4 regions of the Kitasatospora atroaurantiaca genome follow, and region 3 is predicted to be linked to each of the others. Evidence: riboswitches for the same ligand, from Rfam matches in the RefSeq annotation. Region 3 holds a riboswitch; each other region holds the start of a gene.
What was found. A riboswitch is a leader RNA that binds a small molecule or an ion and turns the genes downstream of it on or off. The one in region 3 is predicted to bind cyclic di-AMP.
Positions count from the first base shown of each region.

Region 1: linked by a shared signal. The riboswitch ahead of FB465_RS36390 (glycoside hydrolase family 16 protein) and the one ahead of FB465_RS37400 (LysM peptidoglycan-binding domain-containing protein) in region 3 are both predicted to bind cyclic di-AMP.
Region 2: linked by a shared signal. The riboswitch ahead of FB465_RS08040 (C40 family peptidase) and the one ahead of FB465_RS37400 (LysM peptidoglycan-binding domain-containing protein) in region 3 are both predicted to bind cyclic di-AMP.
Region 4: linked by a shared signal. The riboswitch ahead of FB465_RS11530 (M23 family metallopeptidase) and the one ahead of FB465_RS37400 (LysM peptidoglycan-binding domain-containing protein) in region 3 are both predicted to bind cyclic di-AMP.

Region 1 covers NZ_VIVR01000001.1:6,365,678-6,371,061, forward strand. The annotation lists gene FB465_RS28615 (carbohydrate binding domain-containing protein) at 1-3,217, opposite strand, end outside; cyclic di-AMP (ydaO/yuaA leader) riboswitch at 3,610-3,782, shown strand; gene FB465_RS36390 (glycoside hydrolase family 16 protein) at 3,786-5,033, shown strand; gene FB465_RS28630 (hypothetical protein) at 5,037-5,384, opposite strand, start outside.
Region 2 covers NZ_VIVR01000001.1:1,790,695-1,796,078, forward strand. The annotation lists gene FB465_RS08035 (C40 family peptidase) at 171-1,235, opposite strand; gene FB465_RS08040 (C40 family peptidase) at 1,457-2,503, opposite strand; cyclic di-AMP (ydaO/yuaA leader) riboswitch at 2,514-2,666, opposite strand; gene FB465_RS08045 (C40 family peptidase) at 3,023-4,048, opposite strand; gene FB465_RS08050 (NYN domain-containing protein) at 4,240-5,384, opposite strand, start outside.
Region 3 covers NZ_VIVR01000001.1:596,673-602,056, forward strand. The annotation lists gene FB465_RS02735 (GH39 family glycosyl hydrolase) at 1-914, opposite strand, end outside; gene FB465_RS37400 (LysM peptidoglycan-binding domain-containing protein) at 1,582-2,289, opposite strand; cyclic di-AMP (ydaO/yuaA leader) riboswitch at 2,376-2,534, opposite strand; gene xdhC (xanthine dehydrogenase accessory protein XdhC) at 3,021-3,830, opposite strand; gene xdhB (xanthine dehydrogenase molybdopterin binding subunit) at 3,832-5,384, opposite strand, start outside.
Region 4 covers NZ_VIVR01000001.1:2,484,330-2,489,713, reverse strand. The annotation lists gene FB465_RS11545 (PP2C family protein-serine/threonine phosphatase) at 1-846, shown strand, start outside; gene FB465_RS11540 (hypothetical protein) at 1,409-1,603, shown strand; gene FB465_RS11535 (DUF6348 family protein) at 1,692-2,468, opposite strand; cyclic di-AMP (ydaO/yuaA leader) riboswitch at 2,856-3,032, shown strand; gene FB465_RS11530 (M23 family metallopeptidase) at 3,042-4,028, shown strand; tRNA gene FB465_RS11520 (tRNA-Gly) at 4,372-4,445, opposite strand; tRNA gene FB465_RS11515 (tRNA-Pro) at 4,622-4,695, shown strand; gene FB465_RS11510 (MDR family MFS transporter) at 4,832-5,384, shown strand, end outside.

The DNA of each region.
Region 1 (5,384 bases), 5.8 Mb from region 3:
CGAGCACGTACACCCGCAGGTTGCCCTTGCCGGGCGCGGCCACCGTCAGGCTGCCGCCGGAGACCGTCTTCACGTCGCCCGTGACGACGTCCTTGTAGGTGCCGTTGGGGATCCCGCCGTACGTCGCCCCGCCGGTCACCGCGACCAGTGCGAAGCTGTCCACGCCGCTCGCGGTGTCGGTGTAGCGGCGCTTGAAGGCCATGTTCCCGGAGACGCCCTCCGTCGAGTACTGCCCCATCTGCAGGGCGGGGACGGCCCGGCGGATCTGGTTCAGCCGCTGCAGCTGCTTGACCAGCGGCTGGGCCAGCGTGGTCGCCACCGCACCCGAGGCACCGGAGACCACCGAGAAGTCACCGGCCGTCACCTCGCCGGCGACCTTGTCGCCGTAGTACGCCCGGCCGGTGCTGGCGAGCGGGCAGGTCGGGCCGCAGTCGATCTGCTTCCCGGCCTGGAACTCGATCTCCGAGCCGTAGTACAGCGTCGGGATGCCGCGGAAGGTCCACATCAGCGCCATGTTCTCGGCCCAGGCGTCGGTGCCGCCGGCGTACCGGGTGCTCGACTTGCCGGGGCCGAAGTCATGGCTGTCGACGTACACCACGTTGTAGGTGGCGTCGTTGTAGCTGTCGTCCGAGTCCTTGCCGTTGTTGTACGCGTTGGAGGCGTCCCCGAAGTTCATGTGCATCCGCATGTCAATGACGCTCATGCCGGAGTACATGCTGTGGTCGGGGGCGTGGTAGAGGTTCCCGTTCAGGAAGGCGTTGGTGGACGTCGGCTGGGTGCCGGGGTCGTTGTCGGTGGTGTACTGCTGGACGGCGGCGGTGGCGTCGTCCGTGCTGTACGTGAACCGCTCCTTCCAGGTGTAGTACTGGGCGGACTGGTTGGCCGAGCCGCGGTTCCACTTGTCGTTGACGAAGGCGCCGACCTCGCCGAAGACGAAGAAGTCCGCCGCCTTCGCCGCGCCGAACTTCGCGCTGACCTCGCTGTAGATGGCCGGCAGGAAGTGCCGGTTCCAGGTGACCCGGGGGATGTGCACGGCAGTGTCGATCCGGAAGCCGTCCACGCCCATGTCGATGTACTTGTTGTAGGCGCCGATCAGGTAGTTCTGGACGACCGGGTTCTCGGTGTTGAAGTCCGCCAGGTCCTCGTGGATCCAGCAGCTCCGCGCGTCCTCGCCCTCCCAGTTGCCGATCCAGCACTGGTGGTAGAGCGCCTTCGGGAACATTCCCGAGGTCGGGTTGGGCCACTGGCAGTTGTAGACGGTGTAGCCCTCGGCGCTCTTGCCGCCGGTCGGCACACCCCAGTTGACGCAGGTGTTCCCGGCCGGCTCGGCCGTCGACCAGAGGTCACCGTTGTAGTAGGACTTGCCGGAGACCGGGTCGACGGTCAGGCCGTCGTACTCGAAGCCGGCGTTCGGCGCGTCGTAGTACCAGCTCCACTGCGCGTCGCGGACGCCGTACACGGTGGGTGTGAAGAGGCCCTTGGCACCCCAGCGGGAGCTGTGGTTGTAGACCACGTCCTGGTAGATCTTGATGCCCTTGGCGTGGGCCGCGTTGATCAGGTCCTGGTACGAGGCGCCGGCCGACTCCAGCCGCGGGTCCACCCGGTAGAAGTCGTAGCCGTGGTAACCGTGGTAGTCGTAGTCCGAGCGGTTGAGGACGACCGGGGTGATCCAGATGGCGGAGAAACCGAGGCCCTTGACGTAGTCCAGCTTCTGGACCAGGCCCTTGAAGTCGCCGCGGAACATCGGGTCGTTGTTGGCCGCGTTGCCGGACTTGACGTCCTGGCTGCCGCCGCGGTTGTTGCTGCTGTCACCGTCGTTGAAGCGGGCGGTGAGGACGAAGTAGATCGGGTCCTTGCGCGGGTCGCCGCCCAGCGGTGTGCCGCCCGGGGCGGCCGGGGGAGCCGTCCCGGTGGTGGCGCAGCCCGCTGCGCTCGCCGCGGAGAGGTTGCCCGCCGCGTCCAGGGCCTTGACGGTGTAGCAGTAGAAGGTGGTCGCCTCCAGGCCGCTCTCCGAGTGGACGGTGGAGGCGGTGTTGACCACCGAGGTGCCCTTGGTGCCGCCGGTGCGGGTGATCTGGTAGCCGGTCACGCCGACGTTGTCGGTGGCGGCGTTCCAGGTCAGCACCACGGAGGTGTTGGTGGCGCTCGCGGCGACGGCGGTGGGGGCGGTCGGCGCGGTGGTGTCGGGGACGACGGCTGCACAGGGGTCGGTGGCGTTCGCCGTGACCACCTTGTCCTTGACGGTGTTGTTGCCGCTGCCGAGCCGGTAGTTGGCGCTGTTGTTGTTGTCCCAGACGCCGTTGCCGTTGTTGAAGGTGGCCTGCCAGGTGGTGGCGGTGCCCAGGTCGACGGTCCTCCTCACCCAGCCGGTGCAGGCGGCGTCCATCCCGACACCGGGCGCGGTGGTCCAACTGCCGCCGGTGGGAGCCCAGTGGAGATTGACGGTGGACCAGCCGACGGTGGCGGTGGAGTACCAGACGGTGGCGGCGGTGCCGGTCGGCGGAGTGGTGGTACCGCACGGGTCGCTGTGGGCGACCACCCCGTCCTTGACGCTGATCAGGTCGGTGCCGAGCTGGTAGTTGGCACCGCTGTTGTTGTCCCAGGTGCCGGAGCCGTTGTTGAAGGTGGCCTGCCAGCTCGTGGCGGTGCCGAGACTGACGGTCAGCTTGACCCAGTTGGTGCAGGCTGCGGTCATCAGGGTGCCGGGCGCGGTGGTCCAACTGCCGCCGGTGGGAGCCCAGTGCAGGTAGTACGCCGGCCAGTTCCCGGTCGCCGTCCAGTAGAAGACGGTGGCCGAGGCGGGGGTGGCCGCCGCGCAGGGGTCGGTCGTGCTCACGACGCCGCCCGAGACGGCGCTGATGCCGCTGCCGAGCTGGTAGTTGGCGCCGCCGTTGTTGTCCCAGGTGCCGGAGCCGTTGTTGAAGGTGACGGCGAGCGAGGTGGCCGTACCCAGGTCGATCGTCTTCTTGTACCAGCCCGTACAGGCCGCCTCCATCGCCACGCCGGGGGCGGTGGTCCAGCTGCCGCCGGTGGGCGCGTAGTGGATGTCGACGGTGGTCCAGCTCGTGGCGGGCTTGTAGTAGACGGTCGCGCTGGTGGCCGCGTGCGCGGCGACGGTGTGCAGCAGGGTGGCCACCAGCCCGGCCACGGCGGTCAGCACCGCCAGCAGCGGGTGGCGGCGCCTGTGCCGGGCCCTGCGACGTGGTGCGTGGTCCACGGGGGGACTCCTCGGAGCGGGCCGCGCGGGGGAGCGGCCTGTCGGGTGGGGGTGAGGAGCGAGGTCCCGACGGCAGCACAAGTCACTGCAACCACTTGCAGATCCTGCGGCGCATACGGCCGTCGGGCGTGCTCCATGAGGCTTGCCACGCCCCGGTTTGCCGGGATTTCCGACGGGCAGGGCGGCCAGAGCTGACGCTCTGTCTTGCGCAAGGATCTGCAAGATGTTTCAGGAGGGTACTAGTCCGTAAATCCGGCGTAAAGAGTTCGCGCCCACGGCCTGTGAGGGACGTCTCATTGTCCGAGTACGGTCGATCTGCCTAGCCTGCACGGGATGTCCGCTTTGCGCGGACCCTGCCCGTCGGGACGCCGAGTCCTGTCCACCCGACGGCGGGCACTCGAGCACCGAACACGGACAGGAGCGGGGGAACCAGGTCAGTCTGCCGTGCCCCCGCGCCTGTCCAGGCGTGGGGATGCGGCTCGGGGTGAAGCCGTCCTGCGGGCGGCCGGGCTTCCTCAGGGCCCGAACCCGACAGCTCACCTCGCAGGCGTCGCAGAGGACTCCCGACATGCGCATTTCTGCCACCCCTGCGCGCCTCGGCGCGATAGCCGGCGCCGCCGCGCTGGTCACCGTGCCGCTGGTCGGCCAGGCGAGCGCCGCCACCGGCGTCACCCAGGACCGCCTCACACCCACCTCGATGGCCGCCGGTACGGCCGCCCGGGCCGGGCTCACGGTCCACTCCACCACCTGCTTCACGGCCAAGACGCTCGGCGTCGCCGTCCGTGACGCGGCCGGCCACAACCTGGACTTCCCCGGCTCGGCACACGACATCCGGATCTGCCCGAGCGGTGTCTCGATCACCACCGGCAGCCGCACCCTGCCGGCCGGCTCCTACACCGAGTTCGGCGCCTGGCAGGACTACAACGGCGGCTGGCACAACCTCGCCAAGAAGACGCTGACGGTCTCCGGTACGGCCTCCGCTCCGGCCCCGGCCCCTGCCCCGGCCCCGGCCCCTGCCCCGGCCCCGGCCCCTGCCCCGGCCCCTGCCCCGGCTCCGGCCCCCGCTCCGGCCCCGGCTCCCACGCCGACTCCCGCTCCGGCCCCGCCGACCACGGGCACCGCCTCGCCGGTCCCCGGCAAGTCGCTGACCTGGTCCGACGAGTTCAACAGCAGCATCGCCTGGGGCTCCACCTGGGTCGGCGACAAGAGCACCGCCTACCGCTACGGCAACCACAACCCGGACGACAACAAGCTGGACTGGCTGACCACCAGCGGCGTGAGCGTCGCCGACGGTGTCGCCACCTTCACCGCCAAGCCGTCCAGCCACACCCTGGAGAACGGCAAGCAGGCCTGGGACACCGGGCTGCTCACCACCGAGGGCTCCTCCCAGGGCTTCCAGGTCAAGACCGGCGACTACGCCGAGACCCGGGTGAAGCTGCCCACCGGCTCGGGCGCCTGGCCCGCGCTGTGGACCTGGAAGAACGGCAACGGGGAGATCGACTCCTTCGAGTACCACCCCGACAACCCGAACCTGCTGGAGCTGACCAACCACGTCAAGTCCGGCTCGAAGTACTACACCGACGCCAACGCCGTCGCCAAGGACCAGTGGGTGACCATCGGCACGTACTACGGCGCCACCTCGGTCGACTGGTACGTCAACGGCACCAAGGTGTTCTCGGACGGCACCGGCGTGGGCGCCGACTGGTCGGCGTACCTGATCCTCAACCTGTCGGTGGGTGCCGGCCAGTACCACCCCGCGCCCTCCGGCACCGCCCCGCTCAGCTTCGCCGCCGACTACGTGCGGGTCTACCGCTGACCCTCACCGGACGGTGATCGTGAACGCCGTGCCGTTGTCCGCCGGATGACGGTCGTCGACGCCGACCACCCTGACGTGCCCCTCGGCCACCGTGCCGGGGGGCACGTCGCGTCCCACCCGGACCGGGGCCAGCACGGTGGCCGTCCGCAGTGAGGGCAGTCCGGCCGGGAAGGCACAGCTCAGCACGTGCCCGCCGATGGACGCGGCGCAGGAGGTGGGGAAGTACGGGCCCTCGGCGGTGAACCCCGGCGGGAGGTCGATCAGCACGGTGAACGGCGAGGCGGTCCGGTCGGGGCCGCCGTTGGCGACGAAGCCGTGCACGGTGGTGGTGCCGCCGGGTGCGGCCGGGTC
Region 2 (5,384 bases), 1.2 Mb from region 3:
GGCGATCGCCGGGGACGCCGTGACGGTCCGGACGGCGGGCCGGGTGAACGGCAGCGAGAGCTGGGCCAGCCCGCCGGCCGCCAGCAGCAGCGCACCGCGCCGGGACAGCGTGCAGCGACCCGCCTCGGCGGACCGGGGCAGGTCGGTGACCAGCGGCTCCTCGTCGGTGCTCAGACTCGCACCACCCCGGCGACCGGCATCGCGTTGACACTCTCGTAGCGGACCTTGGCGCCCGGGTAGGGCGCGTGCACGACGACGCCGCCGCCGGCGTACATGCCGACGTGGTGCATGTCCCTGTAGAAGATCACCAGGTCTCCCGGTCGTGCCTCGGACAGACTCACCCGCTGCCCCGCGTACGCCTGCGCCTGCGAGGTACGCGGCAAGGTCACTCCGGCCTGCCGCCAGCTCCAGTACATCAGACCGGAGCAGTCGAAGGTGCGCGGGCCGGTGGATCCGTAGACGTACGGTGAGCCGATCTTGCTGATCGCGGCGGCCAGGGCGGCGGCGGCCCGGTCGGAGGAGGGCGGCAGATTGCCGAGGTCGAGCCGGTCGAGGCCGCGGGTGGCCCGCTTCTCGGCGTCCCTGGCGTCCTCGGCGACCATCCGGGCGCGCTCGCCCGCACCGAGGGTGTTCAGCAGGCGCTGGGCCTTGGTGAGCCGCTGCTGGACCTCCTCCTTGCTCTCGGCGAGCGCACGGCGGACCTCCTCCAGCTCGGCGAGTTTGGCGGTGGTCTCGGCCCGCCGCTGGTCCAGTCGCCGCTGACGGTCGATCACCTGGTGCAGCGTGTCGTTCTGGCGCGCGGCGGCCTGGTCGAGGCTGCGGGCCCGGTTCAGGTAGGCCGCGGGGTCGGAGTCCAGCATCAGCTGGACGGCCGGGTCGATGCCGCCGGCCCGGTACTGGGCCGCCGCGACGACCCCCAGGTCGGCGCGCAGCCGGTTGAGCTCCTCCTGCCCGGCCGCCACCTGCCCCTGCAGGGCGCCGGTCTCGGCCTGAAGCTGCTTCTGGTACTCCTGGGCGGCGTTGAACTTCTCGGAGGCCTGCTCGGCCTCGTCGTAGAGCTGGTCCACCTGGGCCTTGACGTCCTTCTTGGAGGGCGGCTCGGCGGGCGCGGCGGGCGCCGCCTGGGCGCTTCCGCCGACCGCCATGCCGAGCGCGGTGGTCGCGGCTGCGGTGAGTACCAGCGCACGGGCCAGCCGGTGTGCGCCTGGCAGCTGGGAACGGCGGTGCATCGACATGCGGCGACTCCATTCCTGCGGCCGGGCCACCGCCGCCGCCCGGGATGGGCGGCCGTCCGTGCGGAGGTCCGGGGGCAGACGTTAGCGAGTCACAGCGATCTAGTCCAAACCCCCGTAACACCGAATATTTGACCCCTAATCGGACATCAGCTCGACGAACCCGGAGATGCCGCAGGCCCGGCACCCATGAGGGGGCCGGGCCTGCGGGGAGGAGTACGGGATCAGACCCGGACGATGGCCGCGATCGGCATCACCGTGGCGGACTCGTACCGGACCACCGCGCCCGTGTGCGGGGCGTGGATGATCTGGCCGCCGCCCACGTACATGCCGACGTGGTGCATGTCGCTGTAGTAGATGATCAGGTCGCCGGGCTTGGCGTTGGCGATGTTGGTGCCGACGTTGGTCCCGGCCGAGGCCTGCGACTGCGAGGTACGCGGGATGGAGACACCCGCCTGGGCGTACGCCCACTGCATCAGACCCGAGCAGTCGAAGTTGGTCGGGCCGGCCGCGCCGTAGACGTAGTCGGCGCCGAGCTTGCTCTGGACGGCGGCGATCGCGTTGGCGGTGTACGAGCCGGACGGCACGTTGCTCAGGTCGACGCGGGTCTGGTCGCGCGAGGCGCGGGAGCTGGAGGCGGCCTTGGCCTCGGCGGCCGCGAGGTCGTCGCGCTCCTTCTGGGTCAGCGAGTCGAGCAGGGCCTTGGCCTTGGCGAGCTTGCCCTTGACCTCGTCCTTGCTGGCCTTGAGGTCCTTGGTGGTCGCGTCCAGCTCGGCGAGCTTGGACTGCGCCTCGGACTTCTGCTGGTCGAGCCGGCGCTGCTGGTCCTTGAGGGTCTTCAGCGCGTCGCTCTGGCTGGCACCGAGCTGGTTCAGCGAGCCGGCCTGGCTGAGGAAGGAGTCCGGGCTGCTGGAGAGCATCAGCTGGACGGTCGGCGAGATCCCACCGCTGCGGTACTGCTCGGCCGCGATCTCGCCGAGGCTGCCCTGAAGGGTGCTCACCTCGGCCTGCTGCCGCGCCACCTGGTCCTGGAGGTTGCCGACCTGCTTCTGCAGGGTCTGCTGCTTCTCCGTCGCCGCGTTGTACTTCTCGGTCGCCTGCTCGGCCTGCTCGTTGAGCTGGTCGACCTGGGCCTTGACCTCGTCCTTGGTGGGCGCCGGGTCGGCGTGTGCACCGGACTGCGAGGAGAGGGCCACGGCCGCTGCGGCGGCAGCGGTCATGATCGAGACGCGGGCACGGCTGGCAGGCTTGGGACGACGATGGGACGCCACGAAGGCGGACTCCTTCTTCCTACGTCCGCCTACCGGGTGAGCTGACGGGTTCGGGCTGGAAGAGATGCCCTACGACGCCTCACCGGCAGCTGACTGCCGACCTGGCGCCGATTCACCCCGAGGAACGTGGTTCCCCGGCTCCGATCCACAGCACCCCTTCCGGGGCTTCCCCGTAGGACAGTTGACCTGCCCCGCTGTTTCTCGGACTCGGCGGTAGCCACCGCCGCCACCCAGGCTGGGTGATCGACTGTGCGGTGGCTCGAGGCATGACCCTAGTAACGAAACCGTGATCCGTTCAAATCCTTGTAGGTAAAAAGTCGGAATGACGGCCAAGTTCGCTTGTGATTACGACCGAGGGTGACGGAAAAAGCACGTTCGGCTGATGAATTCTCATCATATGGACGCGAAAGGGCCCACCGGACGTGTTCCGGATCACAGGAACATTTCGGTGGGCCCGCGCGTGTCACCGTGCGTCAGATGTGGCGAACGGTAGCCAAATGTCCGATATGAGACTGAGCGTCAGACCCGACGGATGGTCTTGATCGGCATCGCGTCGGCGTCCATGATCTTGACCACGTCGCCGGTGTGCGGGGCGTGCACCACCAGGCCGTTGCCGATGTACATGCCGACGTGGTGCGCGTCGCTGTGGTAGATGACCAGGTCGCCCGGCTGGGCCTGGGCCAGCGAGGGCACCCGGGTGCCGACGGTCGCCTGGTCCTGCGAGGTACGCGGCAGCGAGACACCGGCCTTGGCGTACGCCCAGACCATCAGACCCGAGCAGTCGAAGCTGTTGGGGCCGGTGGCGCCCCAGACGTACGGTGCGCCGCGCTTGCTCATCGCGGCGTTGACCGCGACGGCGGCGTAGCCACCGGGGTCCGGCAGGTTGCTGATGTCGTAGCGGGAGTCGCTGCGCGAGGCCCGGTCGCCCAGGATGGCGGCACGCTCGGCGGCGCTGAGCTTGTTCAGCAGGGTCTTGGCTTCCTGGAGCTTCTGCTGGACCTCGGCCTTGGCGTCGTTCAGCATCTTGGTGCTGCGGTCCAGCTCGGCCAGCGTGGCCGCGGCCTCCTGCTTCTGCTGGTCGAGCCGGCGCTGCTGGTCCTTCAGGGACTTCAGGGTCTGCGCCTGGGTCTCGGTGACCTGCTCGGCGCTGGACGCCTGCGCCAGGTAGCCGTCCGGATTGGAGGAGAGCATCAGCGCCACCGACGGGTCGATCCCGCCGGCCCGGTACTGCTCGCCCGCCACCGCCGACAGGCCGCTCTGCAGCTGCGTCATCTGGTCCTGGCCGCGGGCGACCTGGTCCTGCAGCTGGTCGGCCTGCTTGCGCAGCTGGTCGGCCCGCTCCTTGGCGCCGTTGTACTTCTCGGAGGCCTGCTCCTGCTCCTCGAGCAGCTTGTCGACCTGGGCCTTGATCTCGTCCTTGTTCGGCTGGGCGGGCGCCGCGTGGGCACTCACCTGCGCGGACAGGGCGACCGCGGTCGCTGCGGCAGCGGTCAGCACGGAGACCCGCGCGCGGCTCGGCTGCTTGGGACGGCGGTGGGAGGCCAAGGGTCTAGCTCCTTCTTCCTGCTGGACTCACCCAATCGAGTGACAGTCCGGAAAATAGGTTTGACGCCAGACCCTAGTGAAGATCACAGCTTCGCGCCACTCCCCTACCTCTACGAACTTCTTGCCGCAGAGGGGAATTCACGGGACCGACACATCCCGGCCACGCCACGCTGACCAGCCATCAGGACTTCTCAGGACCGGGCCAGCCGGTTGAGCAGCAGAATCGACGCCACCGGACGGGCGCCCGCCTTGCGCACGCCGTCGGCGACCTCCTTGTCCGTGGAGACCACCACCACAGGACGTCCCTGCGGCTCGGCCCGCACCAGGCGCCGGATCAGCTCGTCCGCCGTCTCCCCCGTACGGCTGAACCGCACCCGTACGCCACGCGGCGGCGCCATGATCACCGGAACGTCCAGATCCTGCCCGTCGAACACACAGGTGACCTCCGCCTGGGTGCGCTGGGCGAGCATCGCCAGACCGCCGAGCAGCCTGATCCGCTGCTGCTCCAGCGGCAGGGCCGGATAGCCGGTCTTGGTGACGTTGTAGCCGTCCACCACCAGATGGACCTGAGGGATCGCCAGCAGCTGGTCCAGCAGCGCAGGGTCGTCCTCGGCGAGCGCGCGCCGGGCCACGTCGTGCGGCGAGGCGGAGCCGGGGACGACGGCGTCCACCAGGTCCGCCGGGTGGATCTGGGTGACCGGCAGCGCCAGCTCGCGCTGCAGGCCCTGGGCCGACTGCAGCACGGTGTCCAGCAGCAGCCGCAGCCGCATGTCCTCGACGCTGCGGCCCTCCCTGGCCGAGCGCCGGCCCGCCTCCACGGCCGTCTCCAGCTCGGAGATCCGGTGCTTCAGGCGACGCGCCTCGCCCTCCGCCGCGCTCCGCTCCGCGGCGGCCGCGGACTTCGCGGCCTCCAGCTCGGCATGCACCTTCCTGGCCTCGGCCTGCGCCCGCTTGGTGTCGCTCTCGAGGCTGCGCACCTTCTTACGCAGCGACTCGGCCTCCTTTCGGACGCCCTCCGAGTCGGCCCGCTGGCGCTCCAGATCGGCCCGCGCCTGCGAGCGCAGCTCGGCCAGCTCCTCCTGCAGCTTCTCGACCAGCCGGGCGGCCTCGGCGGCGGCGCCCTCGGCCCCGGCCCGCTCCACCTGCTCGCCCGCCTCGGCCACCAGCCGGGACCAGCCGGCCGGGCGCAGCAGGTACGCGGCGGCGGCGACGTCCATCGGATCGGCGGCGCCGGGCACACTGCCCGCTTCGAGGGCCTTGACCAGGTCGGGCTGTCCCAGCCGGAGGCGGTCAGCTATCCGCAGCCGGAAGACGGGCTCGGACTCCAGGGCGGCGG
Region 3 (5,384 bases):
GCGCCCCACACGGTGTCGACGGCTTGGTAGAAGCGGTCGTCGCCCTGATAGGCGCCGGGGTAGCCGTCTGCTGTACGCCAGGACCAGTTGTACTCACCGACCTGGATACCGATCTGGCCCGCGCGGGCGGGAACGGTGGCGTTGATCATGTTGCGGATCTGGGTGATCTCGTCCTCGTAACTCACCGTCTGGGACAGTGCGGTGGCGTTGTCGAGGAAGGTGCTGCCCATCGCGTAGTGGTGGTAGTCGACAATGTCCACGGAGTTGCCTGCGCAGTTCAGGAAGCTCTGGAGATCAGATGCGTTGAAGTACGACCACGCGGGCCCGGCGACCTTGATCGTAGGATCGACGGCTTTCATCGCGGAGACAGTGCTGTTGAACAGCTGGCAATAGGTGCCGATGCTCATGCCGGCGTTGTTCGGCTCATTGCCGATCACCCAGTAGCCGACCGGCTTCCCTTCCGATTTGAAGTGGTTCACCATGTTCGCGCCGTCCGACGGGGTGAAGTTGTCGTCACTTGACCCGCCAAGGACGATCTTCGGGGTGCCGCCGGAAGCAACGATGCTGTCCACCCACTGGTCGCCTGAGATGTTCGTCGGGCCGCCGCCGGCCGAGGAGATGATAGTGCCGCCGTTCCACTGCAGCGGCACCCGGTAGGTGGACAGGCCCAAGCTTTTCAGCTTGGTGCGCTGTTTCGCGGCGGCAACGACGCTGCCGCCGCTCTGACCGTAGGTGGAAATGGTTCCCGAGAAGGCGTTCGGATTGACTTGCCCGATGGCCGTGGAGAAATCGATGGTGACGTTGGATGCGGCAGCTGCGGCCGGCTGAATGGTGGCTTGGTATCCCATGACAGCCGTGGACAGCGTGGCGGCCAGTGCGAGCGCCTTAAGGGCACGGCGGTGTCCCATGATCATCTGATTTACCCTCTGGTAGTCGAATTCGGCGATGCCCCATCGACGGGGCGACGATTCCGGGTGCCGGTCTGCGGCTCGCGGTCCCCGGCAGGTGCTGACTATGTGGTGGTAGCGGTGCGTCCGCCCGGGCGCCAGGCGTTTTGGGCAATGCTCCGTTGGAAAGGTCCGCCTGGCGCGCTGCGTGCCGCCGGGCGGGGCGGGTTCGTCGAACTGTGTGACGGCCGATCCCGGGAATGGCCGTGGCGGATCTCGAGGGCCTTCGCGGCTGACAGCCGGGCCGCCTGCGCTGCCCTGCCGGGCACGCAAGAATCGCATGAGCGCGGCACGCCGGCAGTGCGGCATGGACCACCCCGCTGACGGCCGGCAACTGACGCTGCTTCAGGCGGATTTGAAGGTCGAGCGCTCATGGGGTCGCCCGCGGAAGACGGTTGCCGGCACCGCGCGGGTGCCGTACGGCTACGTCACCGCCGCCACTCCCGCCGTGACCACCGCCCTGCTCACCATCGTGCGCCACGGGCGGGCCGGCGGACCGGCCCGACGTCCGGACCACCAGGTGCACCACGCCGTACTGACCCGGGTCAGGCCGACGACCGCCCCGGCCCCGTGCTCGGACGTCGCAACACACCGACCGCATCTGCACCTCCGGACAGGCTCGGCTCGCTGCCGATCAGTACCAGTGATGGGTCTGCCAGAACGCCCAGGCGGCGTTGGGACTGCCGTAGCGGCTGTTCATGTAGTCCAGCGCCCACTTGATCTGGGTCACCGGGTTGTCGCGCCAGTCCGAGCCGGTCGAGGCCATCTTGGAGCCCGGCAGCGCCTGGGCCAGGCCGTAGGCGCCCGAGGACGGGTTGGTGGCGTGAACGTTCCAGCCGCTCTCGTGGCTGATGATCTGGCTGAACGAGGCGAACTGGTCGGCCGGAACGACGGAGGCAGCAAGGGCCTGGATCGAACCGGCGGAATAGCTGATCTGGGCGGCGGGCCTCGACGTCGGCACAGCGGGCTTCGCGGCAGGCGCTGCCGGGGCCGCCGGCTTCGCAGACGCCGGCGTGGCCGTGGCCGGAGCGGCTGCGGAGAGCACCAGCTTCTGACCCGGGAAGATCAGGTCGGGCCCCTTGGTCAGGGTGCTCCTGTTCAGCTCGTAGAGCTTCTGCCAGCCACCCTGCACGTGGTGGCCGACAGCGATCCTGGACAGGCAGTCACCGCTGGCCACGGTGTACGTCGCGGGAGCAGCCGCCTGCAGCGCAACCGGAGCGGTCTCCTGGGCCTGCGCCACGACAGGGGCGGGGGCGGCGGTCTGAACACTGGTGGCACGGGCGGGGGCCAGGGCGTGCGCGCTGGCGGCACCGGTGGCGATGACCGGCAGGGTGGCCCCCACACCGGTCACGGTGGCCGCGGCGACAAGGCGTTTGGCAGAGGTCTGACGGGGACGGCGATGACGACCGGTTCCGGACAGCATGAAGGAGTATTCCTCTCCCACGCCTACGAGGTGAGCTGTCGGGTTCGGGCTGGAGTTGCCCGGCCGCGCGGAGGCACGGCTTCACCCCTAGCCGCGAAGGCGCTGGGCGCGCTTGCGGCGACTTACCTGGGTCCCCCGCTCCTACCGTGGTGCGTTCTGTTGCGTCCAGACCTCTCCGGCGGCAGGACTCGGCGTTCCGGAGAAGTTGATTCCGCTTCTGGGCGGATGCCGGTGACCCTAGGCAGATGCGCGCTCGAATCACAACCCCGGGCCACCAGAGACACGCAAAACGCGCCACCTATGTCCCCTTTTGGCACGATCTACGCATGTCGTTGATCGCTTGGAGCCATATCGGAGAGCCGCTGGTCGTGGCGAGGACAGCGAGGACGATAAGGGCGATCCGGCCGGGCGGGAGCTTGCGCCAGCGAGAGCGGTCTTCTTCAGGTGACCGCGGACCAGGCCGGAGGTGGTTCGGCTCCCTCACGGCGGGTCTGTTGCCGGCAGGTCGGTCTGTCGCAGCCCAGGAGTCCAGGGCCTGCCGCACCGGGGCCGATGCCTGTTGAAGTGACGGGCATGGTCGTGTCGAAAGGGCGCCCCGCACCTGTGCGTTCGCACGAGCGCGGGGCACCCCTGTCGATCCGGTTGGAGAGTCAGCATCCTTCGGTTTCGAAGGTGCGCAGCAAATCGGCAGCGACGCTCACGGCAATTGTCGCGGGATCCTTGCCGGTGATGTCGGCCAGCCCGATCGGGGTCTTGATCCGATCGATGGTGGCCTCGTCGTGACCGCCCTCGGTGGCGAGGCGTTTGCGGAACCGCACCCACTTGGCCGCCGACCCGATCAGCCCGATGGAGCCGAGATGGGTTGTGCGCAAGGCGGCGTCGCACAGAGCGGCGTCCTCGGCGTGATCATGGGTCATGATCAGGATGTGGGTGCCGCGCGGCAACTCCGCCAGCACCTCCTCGGGCAGCAGCGGCGTGTGATGCACGGTCACCTGCGCCACCGCGTCTGCCAGCACGTCGAGCCGCTCCTCGGTGAGGATGTCGGAGCGGGTGTCGATCAGATGGAGGTCGAGGTCCTGACGTGCCAGGATGCGCGCCAGTTCCAGCCCGACGTGCCCGACGCCGAAGATTGCCACCGCTCGTACCGCCGGCAGCGGTTCGAGCAGCACCGAGACCATGCCGCCGCAGCACTGCACGCCATGCTGGTTGACCACCTTGTCGTTCAGGGCGAAATCAATCAGCTCCGGCTCAGGCTTGGACGCGGCGATCATCTCCCGCGCCCGGTCGATCGCGACGGCCTCGACATTGCCGCCACCGATCGAGCCCCACGTCTCGGTCTGCCCCACAACGAGTTTCGCACCGGCGTCGCGCGGCGCATGGCCGCGCACGGTCGCGACGGTCACCAGCACGCCGGACTCCCGGCGTGCTCGCAACCGTGCCACCGCGGCGACCCACGTCATGTCAGGCACCGCTCAGCGCTTTTGCATCGGTTTGGATCCTGCCGTTGGCGACGTGCCCGTTTCCAGCGTGGCCGTTGGTGGCAAACCCGTTGCGGGCGTGACCGTTCCGGGAGACATCGCCCTGGCGAGCCGCCTGGATCGCCCAGTACACCGCCTCCGGCGTCGCGGGCGAGGCCAACTCGACGCTGACCCCGCTCGACCCGAAGGCGGCGGCGGCCTGCCGCAACGCTTCTCGCACCGAGAACGCCAGCATCAGCGGAGGCTCACCCACCGCCTTGGACCCGTATACCGCGCCCTCTTCGGTTGCGTTCTCCAGAAGCGTGACGTTGAACTCCTCGGGCATCTCCGAAAAGCTCGGCAGCTTGTAGGTGCTCGCGGCCTGCGTCAGCAGCCGGCCGCGGTTCGGCCCGTCACTGGCGTCCCAGCGCAGGTCCTCGAGCGTCAGCCAGCCCGCTCCCTGCACGAAACCACCCTCGACCTGACCGATGTCGATCATCGGGGACAGGCTGTCGCCGACATCGTGCACGATGTCCACGCGCCGGATGCGGTAGGCACCGGTGAAGCCGTCCACCTCCACCTCGGCTGCGGCGGCGCCATGCGCGAAGTACTTGAACGGCGAGCCCCTGAACGTCTTCGCGTCCCAGTGCAGACCCTCGGTCCGGTAGAAACCGGCCGCCGACAACTGAACCCGCTGGAAGTACGCGGTGCGCACCAGGTCGTCCCAGGCCAGCTCCTTGTCGCTGCCGAGAGTGCGCGCGACGCCCTCGACGATGCGCACATCCGAGGCGTTCGAACCCAGCAGGGTGGCGGCCACCTGCAGCAGCCGCTCGCGCAGCTGCTCGCAGGCGTTCTTCACCGCCGCGCCGTTGAGATCCGCCCCGGCACTGGCGGCGGTGGCAGAGGTGTTGGGCACCTTGTCGGTTCGCGTCGGGGCCAGCCGCACCTTGTGCAGTGGGATACCCAGCGTGGTCGCGGCAACCTGCAGCATCTTGGTGTGCAGGCCCTGGCCCATCTCGGTGCCGCCGTGGTTGATCAGGACCGAGCCGTCCTTGTAGATCAGCACCAGCGCGCCGCCCTGGTTGAAGGCGGTGAGGTTGAACGAGATTCCGAACTTGAGGCCGGTGACCGCAAGTGCCCGCTTGGTGTTCGGGTGCGCGGCGTTGAAGGCGGCGATCTCGCGCCTGCGATCGGCGATGCCGGCGTTGTCCTGAACCTGCTGCCAGACGGCGGAGATCCGTTCGGGGTGAACGACCGGCTGTCCGTACGGTGTTGACTGGCCCTGCCGGTAGAAGTTGCGCTCCCGCAACTCCATCGGATCCAGACCGAGCAGCGGCGCGCACCGACCCATGATGTCCTCGATCACCAGCATGCCCTGCGGTCCGCCGAAGCCGCGGAAGGCGGTGTTGGAGACCTTGTTGGTCCTGGCGATGCGACCGGCGATACGCGCGTTGGGAATCCAGTAGGTGTTGTCGATGTGGCACAGCGCACGGGCCACCACCGGCTCGGAGAGGTCCAGGCTCCAGCCGCCGTCCGCGGTCAACGTGGCGTCCAGGG
Region 4 (5,384 bases), 1.9 Mb from region 3:
GAGGCCTACGTCTTCGGCGTCACCCCGGGCGCGGCCCTGGTGGTCGGGGCGGTCGGCGTCGCCGGACTGCTGCTCGCCCAGTTCCGCAGCCGGGTCGGCGTGCCCTGGCGCGGCGGCGGCTCGATGCTCTTCGACCTGCGCGAGCGGCTGCGGGTGCAGAGCCGCGTCCCGCAGCTCCCCGAGGGCTGGTACGCCGACATGGCCCTGCGCCCGGCCGGCGGTCAGTCCTTCTCCGGCGACTTCGTGGTGGCCGCCCGCACCGGCCCCGGACAGCGGGTGCTGGAGGCCGTCCTGGCCGACGTCTCCGGCAAGGGCATGGACGCGGGCTCGCGCGCCCTGCTGCTCTCCGGCGCCTTCGGCGGCCTGCTCGGCTCGCTGCCCGCCCACGAGTTCCTGCCCGCCGCCAACGGCTATCTGCTGCGCCAGGACTGGGAGGAGGGCTTCGCCACCGCCGTCCACCTGGTGCTCGACCTGGACACCGGCGAGTACGAACTGCTCTCGGCCGGCCATCTGCCCGGTATGCAGCGGCTCTCGGGTGCCGGGCGCTGGGAGGTCAAGGAGTCCTCGGAGGGCCCGCTGCTCGGGATCTACGACGGCGCCAAGTTCGAGGGCGTCCGGGGCCGGCTGAACCGGGGGGACCTGCTGATGCTCTGCACCGACGGCATGGTCGAGATCCCCGGCCGGGATCTCTCGGAGGGCATGGACCGGCTGATGGGCGAGGCCGACCGCCTGGTCGCCGGGGCCCTGATGAGCAGCGGCAGCCGGGGCGCGGCCGTCCGGCTGATCGAGACGGTGGCCAAGGACGTCAACGACGACCGGGCGGTGCTGTTGCTCTGGCGGCAGTGAGAGCGGTGGCCGCCGCCGCCCGTCGGGCTGAGGCCTGGCGCCCGCATGTCAAGCCCGGGTGGTGATCTTCGGCCATTCCTGACGGCTCGTCGCCCGAGTGGATCTACCCGGTTCCCAGCCGCCGGTCGCCCGCTCCGAAGCCGGTCATCCGGGCCCTGCCGACGCTCCGTCAGAGGAGCTCCGCTATCGTCTCGGTCGGCGGAAATTCGTCTCACATCGCAGGATCTTCGGGCCTGCCTTCCGGCAAGTCCTTTACGCAGTCCGCACGAACGACCACACTGAGTCCGGGTGGGACTGGTCGATTCTCGGGGGATTGGGGGCGCCACATGCGGCTGACGGCAAGCGTCGTACGGCTGCTCGGTGCCCCGGTTGCGGCGTGATCGGTCGGCTTCCGCCCGGGACCGTCCGCGCCACAGCTGGGTGCGGAGGGGGCAGTCCGGCAGCGGCGGCAGCACGCGGTCGGGCGGTCTTCCGGACAGGCCGGGGTCCGGCGTCGCCATGGGGTTTCGGCACGGAGCCCCGACGCAGCCACGCTTCGAAAAGAATGAGGAAGTGAGTCCGGGTGGCCTTCTCCGTCTCCGCGTTGTTCCTGTTCGGCGTCATCGTCGTCATCTTCATCCGCAACAAGCAGCTGAAGACCAGTCATGCGATCATCGCCGCGCTCTTCGGCTTCATGGTCAGCCAGTCCACGGCGGCCAAGCCCATCCAGGACTTCCTCAACCAGCTGGCACAGACCATCTCCTCGGTCGCCAGCTGACGCCTCCTCGGCGGACGCGCGCGTCCACCGAGGCTTCTTCCGTCGAGCACGTGACCCGGACGTTCCCGAGGCCCTCGGGCCGGCGGGTCTACTGGCCTGCCCGCCGGGCCTGCCACCAGCGGCTGACCAGGCCGCGCCGTGGCGCCGGCGCGTGCACCGGAGCGGGTGCCGGCTCGGGGCGTACGGGCTCCGGCCGGGTGACGCCCTCGGCCGCGAGCAGGATGAACAGGCGGGCCCAGCAGAGGCGTTCGCCGCGGGGCCAGTCCATGGCGCGCAGTGCCGCCGAGGCGGGCTCCGACACCTCGCCGTTCACCCGGACCTCGGCGATGTCCTCCCCGGCCCTGCCGCCGAGGAAGAGCTTCACGCCGTTCACGTCCGGCGCCGTCAGCTCGGGCCGCAGCGCCTCGGCCAGCGCGGGCAGCACCTGGTGGTCGGCCAGCCAGCCCGTCAGCCGCTCGGTGCCGAAGCCGAAGACGGCGGCGGGGCCCTGCACGGCGTGCCAGTCGGACAGCTCGGCGTGCCGGTAGTGGTCGGCGTGCTCGCCGCGGTGCTCGAGCAGCTCCAGCACCGTGGTGGCGGTCGTGGTGGCCCACATCTTCACGGCGTTGTCGAGCTTCTCCTCCTCGGTCTTGCCGAGCCCGGCCGCGCAGTCCCACACCACGGGGGCGTCCGCGCGCCCGAGGTGGAGTACGAAGCCCAGGTCGACGTGGCCGGCGCCGCCGTCGCCCGGGTGCTCGCGGACGGCCACCGCGGTGGTGCCGGGCCCGCGCACCACGCTGCCGTCGACCGTGAACTCCTTGCCGTAACGCGCCATTTCGCGGACCACGCTGCGCTGGATCACTGCGAGTCGGTCCTGCGGACGCACGGGCGGCTCCTCGATCGAATGAGGCATCGAACTTCGAACATCGAACGCGAGCGAGAGTATCGGCCCAGGGCCCCAGCGGGAAACGCATCGTCAGCTGTCGAGGTGCCGTGAGGTGACCGGGGTCACCGAAGATTCTTCCGGCGGTGCCGGACCGTGTCCGGACGGGCACACAGGGTCGGATCGGTCACGGCACGGCGGCCGCTCTCGCACGCAGGGTGAAAGATGAGAACGCGGTGAGCAGTACCCGCTCGGCGGAGAGTGACCTCGGGCCCGTTCACCCTTATCCGGGCCTTACATCCCGCTCGCCGGGGACTTGCCTTGTGTACGTCCCATCGGCTTTGCTTCGACACCTGCCCGGCCATCGTCCGGGCGGCTCACCGGGCAGAACGCCAAATCCTGCCGCTGCCCGGCGCCTCGAACCAGGCACTGCACGGCAGGAGCGGGGGACCCAAGGTAAGTCGCCGATCCCGGTGTTCCGGGACGGCTTGGGGTGAAGCCGCTCTCTTTCCGCGGCCGGGCATCTCCCGCCCGAACCCGACAGCTCACCTCGCCGGCGTCGGAGAGGACCCCCTCATGTCCGCAAAGGGCAAGCACCGCCGCATAAAGCTGTCCCGCCTCACCCGCATCGCCGTCGCCACCGGCGTGGCCGGTGCCTCCCTCGCCCTCCCGGTCACCGCCGCGAGCGCCCACGGGACCGACAGCCACCAGTCGACCGCGCCCGCCGCGTCGACGACCACCAAGACCTCCATCGACGCCATCGAGGTCAAGCCGGTCGCGGAGACCACCTCCGCTCCCGCCCCCGCCGCCTCCGCCGCGCGCTCGTACGACGTCGTCAGCGGCGACACCCTCTCGAAGATCGCGGACGCCCAGCAGGTCGGTGGCGGCTGGCAGAAGCTGTACGAGGACAACCGCAGCGTCGTCGGCAGCAACCCGAACCTGATCTTCCCCGGCCAGCACCTCTCGCTCTCCGGCAAGGCCGCCGCCGCTGCGCCGCAGGCCGCGACCCCGAAGCAGGAGGCTCCGAAGCAGGAGGCCCCGAAGCCGTCGACCGCCAAGGCCGCGGCGCCGAAGGCCTCCTCGTCCTCCTCCGCCGCCAAGTCGTCGACCGCGAGCTCCTCCGACTCGGTGTCCTCGTCCTCCGCGGTCGCCGCCTCCTCGGGTTACACCGCTCCGGTGAGCAGCCGCATCACGACCGGCTACGGCGTCGCCGGTTCCTCCTGGTCCAGCGGCCACCACACCGGCGTGGACTTCCCGGTCTCCACCGGCACCTCGGTCAAGGCGATCGCCGCCGGCACCGTCGTCTCGGCCGGCTCGGGCGGTGCGTACGGCAACGAGGTCGTCATCAAGCACGCCGACGGCAAGTACTCCCAGTACGCCCACCTGTCGTCCATCTCCGTCAGGGCCGGCCAGACCGTGACGGTGGGCCAGCAGATCGGCCTCTCCGGCGCCACCGGCAACGCGTCCGGCCCGCACCTCCACTTCGAGGTCCGCACCGGCCCGGCCTACGGCTCCGACATCGACCCGGTCGCCTACCTGGCGAGCCACGGCGTCAAGATCTGACACCCCGTCGGACACCCGCGCGGCCCCGGCCGGTGATCACTCACCGCCCGGGGCCGCGCCCGGCGGACCCTCGCCACCAGGGCATACCGCTCGTCGCCCACCGGACCGCCCCACAGTCCGGAATCGCCACCGAGGGGCTCGACCCGCAGCTCGACGACCAGCGGGCGCACGGCCGCAGCCAAGGCGTCCGCAGTGGCATTACTGAACGGCACCCAGGCCCAGGTCCTCCCGCCGCAGCAAGATCGATCCGGACGGGCACGGCCCGGGCGCGACGCCCTGACGGACCTTCAAACGACTTCGGCCCCAGGCCGGCGGATGAACCGCTGACCTGGGGCCGAACTGATGGAGCGGGCGACGAGAATCGAACTCGCGTGGCCAGTTTGGAAGACTGGGGCTCTACCATTGAGCTACGCCCGCGTGCATGTGCCTGAGCACACGCCGCCCCCGGGCCGTTGCCGGTCGCGAGGACAGGGTCAGCGTACCTGGTCGGGCCGGTTGCTTGCACACCGCTTTCGGCTCCGGGCATGTCCCGCGGCCCGCCGATATAACGGCGAACAGGGTGTTGTCGACGTGTACGCTTCCTCTCGGCACCACGGGGTGTGGCGCAGTTTGGTAGCGCGTCCGCTTTGGGAGCGGAAGGCCGTCGGTTCGAATCCGGTCACCCCGACAGTGCGGCAGGGTCTCGTCCGCGGGCGGGGCCCTGTTGGCGTTTGCGGGGTCGCTCGGGCACCCTGGAATGTTGATTGTTCACCCAATGTGGCGATCGACGGACCCCCCGAGACCCGACTGAACAGCGAGCCCCCATGCCTGCGCCCGACCCCGCCGCCGTCACCCCTCGCCGGGGGCTCGACCCGAAGGTCGCCGTCGGTGTGGTCTTCGTGGCCGCACTCTTCATGTCGATCATGGACACCACGATCGTGAACGTGGCGCTCCCCTCGATCGGCCGCCAGTTCGCAGTCGACCCCGCCTCGGTCGGCGTGGTCAACGTCGGCTACCTGGTCACCCTCGCCGTCTTCGTGCCGCTCTCCGGCTGGCTGGGCGACAGGTACGGCACCCGCAGGGTCTTCCTGGCCGCCCTCGCCCTGTTCACGGTGGCCTCGCTGCTCTGCGGCAGCGCGGGCAGCCTCGACCAGTTGACGGTCTACCGGATCTTCCAGGGCGCGGCCGGCGGCCTGCTCACCCCGGTCGGGATGACCATGCTGTTCCGGGCCTTCCCGCAGGAGGAGCGGATGCGCGCCACGCGCGTCCTGATGCTCCCCACCGCCGTCGCGCCTGCGCTCGGCCCGGTGCTCGGCGGCTGGCTGGTGGACAGCTGGTCCTGGCACTGGGTCTTCATCGTCAACGTCCCGATCGGCA